DNA from 2 places in the Chryseobacterium sp. FG46 genome. Region 1 is predicted to be linked to the other one. Evidence: riboswitches for the same ligand, from Rfam matches in the RefSeq annotation. Region 1 holds a riboswitch; the other holds the start of a gene.
The links. Region 1 has a riboswitch for cobalamin ahead of metE (5-methyltetrahydropteroyltriglutamate--homocysteine S-methyltransferase). Riboswitches for the same ligand answer to the same signal wherever they lie in the genome.
Positions count from the first base shown of each region.

Region 1 (3,194 bases):
ACCATGTCGTTACGCTCAAATTCTCCGTGAACCAGTACATCGATACCAATTTCTTCCTGCCAGCCGATTGTTCTCTGAGTTTCCTCTTTCAGTAAAGTATCATACTGTTCTGCGGTCAGTTCCCCTTTTTTGAATTTCGCTCTCCAGCTTCTTACCTCTGTGGTTTGCGGGAATGACCCTATTGTAGTGGTTGGGAATAAAGGAAGCTGCAATACTTCCTGCTGCTTTTTTTTACGGATTTTGAAAGGGTTTATTCTCTGAGCATCTTTTTCAGAAACAGCATTTGCTCTTTGCTTTACCTGGTGATTATGAATAAGAGAAGAAGTTCTTCTGCTTTCAATTGCTTTTTTATTTTCTTCAAATGCTTTAAGAATCTGTTCATTTTCTGTTCCGGAAGCAAGTTCTTTAAGTGTTACGACTTCTTTTACTTTTTGTTTAGCAAAAGCCAGCCAGCTTTTAATTTCCGGGTTAAGATGGGTTTCAAAATCCAGATCACAAGGTGAATGAAGCAATGAACATGATGGAGCGATCAAAATCCTTTCAGATCCTAATTTTTCAACAGCTTTTGTAATGAAAGACAGCGACTTTTCATAATCATTTTTCCAGATATTCCGGCCATCAATTACCCCTAATGAAAGGCATAAATTTTCCGGAATACTATTCAGAATATCATCCAGTTGTTCAGGATTTCTCACCAGATCAACATGCAATGTATTCACAGGAAGTGAAACGGCAAGTGATGCATTATCTTTTAATCCGTCGAAATAAGTGGCTACAATAAATTTCAGTTTTGGGAATCGTTTTCTGATTTCGGCATACACAAAAAGGTAAGTTTCTTTGGCTTTTTCTGTTAAATCCAAGGCTAAAAAAGGTTCATCAAACTGAATCCATTCCGCACCCTGATCCTGAAGTTTGGTTAAAATCTCCGTATAGACCGGAAGAAGATTTTTCGCCAGATCCAGTTTATCAAATCCTTCTTCTTTTTCTTTTCCCAATAACAGATAAGAAACCAGTCCGATAATCACCGGTTTTGCATTGATTCCCGCTTGTTTTGCTCCTGCAAATTCATTGAAAATTTTATCTGAACTCAGCTTAAACTGTTGGTTATTATAAAATTCCGGAACGATATAGTGATAATTGGTATCGAACCACTTGGTCATTTCCATTGCGGTGATGTCCAGTCCGTCTTTCTGATATCCTCTTGCCATTGCAAAATAAAGATCAAGCTCAGTATTGTTTTTTTTAAGCACTACTTCATGATACCGTGTTGGAATTGCTCCTACTACAAGGCTCATATCCAATACCTGATCATAGTATGAAAAATCATTACACGGGATAAGGTCTATTCCGGCTTCTTTCTGGATATTCCAGTTTTGGGTACAGATAGTTCTTCCGGTGTTCAGAAGCTCTTCCAGAAGGATTTTACCTGACCAATACTGCTCGCAGGCTTTTTTGAGTTCTCTTTTGCTACCAATACGCGGATAGCCAAGGATGTGAGTTTGCATTTTTTTAAACTTTTTAGTTAAACTTATTGTGAAAGTCCCTTAAAATGCTTCGTTATGTTTTTGCGGAGAAAATTTCAGGAAATAATGACATAGCAGGCAATGCATTTCCAATTGAGAGAAAATACATATCTGATATACCATCTGTATGACCCAAAAGCTTCAGCCCGCGAAAGCATTGTCAATTCAGTAAAGGCAGGTCTCCTGACTTGTAACAGTTTCCGTCATCCTTCCCGTTTTTGGCAGTGGATATGCAAGGACAGAAACTTTTGGCATGTTACTTACAGTTGCGCGACAGCTCGTGATTTGCACACGATTCCCTATTAATCTACCTTAAGTAAAACCTTTCCTGTTTGATGAAGTATCTGCAAAGAACTGTACTTTTACCTTTAACAAAGATTATCAGTAAAAGTTTTTAATTTTGTGTAAAATTAGCAATACCGAATAAAAATACAATTCATAATAAATAATTAAGCAAATTAAACTTTTAAAAATAAAAATAGAAGCATATAATTCTTTACATTTGACTGTTTTAATCATTTAAAAGAATAATATTCTGTGGAACAACTCGATGATAAGGATTTACAGCTGCTCAGGCTGCTCCAGAAAAATGCTAAACTGACTGTTAAGGAACTTGCGAAAGAAGTGAACCTCTCTACCTCTCCGGTTTTTGAAAGGGTAAAAAGGCTTGAACAGGAAGGTTTTGTTAAAAGGTATGCAGCCATTCTTGATGCTGAAAAACTGAACCGCGGTTTTACGGTTTTCTGCCAGATCAAGCTCAAAATTCATGACCGGTCTGTAGGTTATGATTTTGTAAAAGAGATTTTAGAAATTGAAGAAGTTGCCGAATGTTACAATATTTCCGGAGATTTTGATTTCCTTCTGAAAGTTCAGGTAAGAGATATGAAACATTATCAGGATTTTGTATTTAACAAGCTGGGATCTGTAGATTCTATAGGCAGCACTCACAGTACTTTTGTGATGGCTGAGGTAAAAAACAACTATGGATTAACAATATAATTAAATTTATAACTAGGGCTTCATTATAAGAATAAAAAAACCGCCAGATAATGACGGATCTTATGTTGTTTTGAAGCCTCTCATCGGTTAATTAGCTGCCGGATCAATCATTTCTTCTGTAAGTCCTAATGATTTTAAAAGGTTTTTGCTGTCGAAAAATAATGTTGCATAATGTTTTCCTTTTTTAAAAACCAGTTTTGATCCATCTGGAAATTCATTGTCTGCTGCTAATTTTTGTGTTTTGGCATTGTACTTCCTGAACTTCGTTTTACTGTCCTGTAATGTACTTTTATTCAGAACAAGACCAAAAGGAAGTCCCTCAACAATTACAGGTTTATTATCTGAAGCAACAAAAAACATCTCATTCACAGTATTGTTTTTTCCCAAGCTGCAATAAAGTTCCAGCCCTGTTTTAATGGGCCATTTGGCATATTTCTCTTCATTGGCATCTTCATAAAAGATGGCTTTTACATTCAACTCTTTTGAGATTTTATCAGGAGCTTGCGGGAATATAAATTCTGAATTTCTATCCAATAAAGAACCCAAAGCGGCTGTTTTTTGTGAAAATACAGTCACACTTACTACCAGAAAAAATACGGTTACAATAAAATTGAATGGTTTTGTCTGCATGAGAATATTTTAAAATTTTAAGGATTTGATGGTTAAAGGTAT
Region 1 is NZ_JBMDJJ010000001.1:331,127-334,320, reverse strand. Features, by position in the region: gene metE (5-methyltetrahydropteroyltriglutamate--homocysteine S-methyltransferase) at 1-1,505, opposite strand, end outside; cobalamin riboswitch at 1,680-1,865, opposite strand; gene ACODR7_RS01450 (Lrp/AsnC family transcriptional regulator) at 2,061-2,522, shown strand; gene ACODR7_RS01445 (hypothetical protein) at 2,610-3,152, opposite strand.

Region 2 (3,194 bases), on a different contig from region 1:
AGTAGGAAAACTGAATAGTGATGCGAACTACAAAAAAATGTTTAAAGCAGCATTTGGTGATGAAAAGATCACTGGAGACCGTATTCTTAAGGCTATTTCTCAGTTTATGGCAACATTGATATCGGCAGATTCCAAATATGATCAGATGATGAAAGGAACGCTATCTTTCACGGCTGAAGAAACACAGGGAATGTCCCTTTTCCGGAATAAATGTGCATCATGTCATTCAGGAGAATTGTTTACCGATGAGAGCTACCGAAATTCAGGAATGTATTACAACGCCCAGTTCGATGACAGAGGAAGATACAGGGTTACTTTAGATTGGAATGACAACATGAAATTCAGAGTTCCCAGCTTAAGAAATGTAGAATATACCGCACCTTATATGCATGACGGAAGATTTTACACCTTAGAGGCGGTACTTAATTTCTATTCAGACAATGTTGAAAATCATCCAAATCTTGATCCTCTTTTAAAACAGAATGGGCATACTGGTATTCCCATGACGGGTCAGGATAAACAATATATTATAGCTTTTCTGAAAACACTATCAGATAAGAGCTTTATATCCAATCCAAAATTTGCAGAATAATTTATAGAAGACATGAAGAAGATTATAATAATCATAAGTTTGATCCTGTTGAGTCAGTATCAGGCGAAGACCATTAGAGACAGTGCATATATTGCCCCGGAAACCTTTAGTAGATTCAATTTTGATGATGATTGTGATGCCTGTGGCTGTGCGGCAGGAAACGGATCTTCCGGCTTTGAATCTTTGCTGAATCCACAGTTTGTAGGAATCAAATACTTTGCCCAGCATTACAAAGCCAAAGAAAACTTATTTGTAAAAGATCTTACACAGGATCAATATTTTAATACCCTGCAGCTTTGGGGAAAAATTCCACTGACTAAGAAACTGAGTGTTTACGCAAGTCTGCCATTCCATTTTCATGAAAAGAAAACCATGCAGGGAGATATTAAAATCAATGGAATAGGGGATCTTAATCTGATGGGAATTTACCAGCTGATGAGTTCCAAAGATAATTTCCATCATCTGAGCGGAGGTTTGGGCGTGAAAATTCCTTTAGGGAAATTTGATGAAAAAGGAACATCCGGTGTCAATCCAAGTTTTCAGCTGGGAACCGGAAGCTGGGATTATCAGGCGGCTTTGAATTATAAATTTCAGAAAAATAAAGTAGCCGTATTGGTCAATACAGACTATACAATCAAAACAGAGAATAAGAAAAATTACCGTTTTGGAAACCAGTGGAATTATGCTGCAACAGGTTTTTATCAGGTTGCGGGGAATGAAAAGTCTATTTTTTCTGTAAAAACAGGAGTTCAGGGAGAAGTATATGCCCAGAATAAACAATTTGATGAAGCATTGCCTAACACTGCCGGGAGCGCTTTGTACGGAAAACTGGGATTTGAAGCTTCTTATAAAAAGCTGAGCCTGGGAAGTGAAATGATGCTTCCCATGTATACTCATCTGGCAGGAGGAGATATTGAAGCCAAATCAAGATTCAGTATTTTCCTTAATATTGGAATTTAAAGGGGAAACCCCTAATGAAATTATGCTAAAGCTCCTTCGGGAGCTTTAATTGTTTATAAATCATGATTTTAATTGGGGATTAGGAATAATTATTTATCTTTGCCGGAATTTGGTGAGCCGTAAAAAGCTCTTAAAAGGGAATCCGGTGAAAATCCGGAACAGACCCGCTGCTGTAAGCTCCGCACCAAAGTTTTTGAAAAATATATCCACTGTTTTTAAGAATGGGAAGGATTTCAAAAATGGAGTAAGTCAGAAGACCTGCCAGAAAATAATCGTTTGACGCTTTCGTGGAATAAAGCTTAGGACATCAATGATTCTGTGCAGTGACAGCTGTGCTTTGTCGTTGTATTCTTATACCCATTAGCGTCTTCATTACCCTAAATGAGCTAATGGCGGCAAAACTAACTACTTCTGCAATTTATAAAGCTGTTTTCACAATATTAGTGTTAACATCTCAACTTGTGTTTTCCCAAACTAAGAAAAAAGACAGTCTTCAGGAAGAGACCATTAAAGGAATCAATCTTTACAAAAAGAATTTTAAAGAAATTATTCCTGCACAAACCCTGCAGGGAGAACAGCTGGAAAGACTAAACAGTCATTCTGTGGCAGATGCACTGCGGTATTTTTCGGGAGTGCAGATTAAAGACTACGGCGGATTGGGTGGTTTGAAAACTATTAATATCCGAAGTATGGGAAGCCAGCATGTAGGTGTTTTCTATGACGGAATTCAATTGGGAAATGCCCAAAACGGACTGGTGGATCTGGGAAGATATTCCTTGGATGATCTTGAAGAAATATCATTGTATAACGGGCAAAAAAGCGAAATTTTTCAGCCGGCAAAAGACTTCGGATCTTCAGGATCTATTTATTTACAGCCTAAAACTCCTGTGTTTAAAGGAACAAGAAAAACCAATCTTGTGATAAGAGTCAAAAGTGCTTCCATAGATCTCTTTAATCCTTCATTCCGGTTGGAACAGAAGATTTCAGACAGGATTTCTGCCAGCTTCAGCGGAGAATTTATGCAAAGTGACGGAATTTACAGATTCCGGTATGCGAAGAAATATCCGGACGGCCAGCAGGCTTATGATACTATCGCAAAAAGACAGGATTCAGACATCAAAGCAAAACGTTTTGAAACTTCTTTATATGGAACTTTAAATAACGGAAGCTGGAATATCCGTGGTTACGGTTATATTTCAGACCGTGGAATGCCGGCACCTATTGTGAATGGCCGTTTCGGAGGAAGGGGAGCGAGACTTTCTGATGAAAATTATTTCGTACAGGCCAATCTGAGGAAAAAACTGTTCCCGAAATTTGAAACCCAGCTGAAAGCAAAATTTGCTTACGATTACACCCATTTCATGGATACGGTTCGTTCGCAGTCTATTATTCATACCGATAATACCTATATACAGCGGGAACTCTACCTTTCCTCATCCAATATCTATTCTATTACGCCCAATTGGGATATCAGCCTGAGTGGTGATTTTCAGTATAATAATCTGGATGCCAATCTGGATAACTTTTCTTATCCTACGCGTTACACTACATTGGTAGCATTGGCAACAACCTATCAGTGGAACAGGTTTAAAATTCTGGGAAGCCTTTTAGGAACCTTTACTTTTGAAGAAGTAAGAAAAAA
Region 2 is NZ_JBMDJJ010000006.1:189,492-192,685, forward strand. Features, by position in the region: gene ACODR7_RS06935 (cytochrome-c peroxidase) at 1-592, shown strand, start outside; gene ACODR7_RS06940 (transporter) at 605-1,552, shown strand; cobalamin riboswitch at 1,646-1,832, shown strand; gene ACODR7_RS06945 (TonB-dependent receptor plug domain-containing protein) at 1,942-3,194, shown strand, end outside.
Region 2: another riboswitch for cobalamin. It lies ahead of ACODR7_RS06945 (TonB-dependent receptor plug domain-containing protein); the one in region 1 lies ahead of metE (5-methyltetrahydropteroyltriglutamate--homocysteine S-methyltransferase).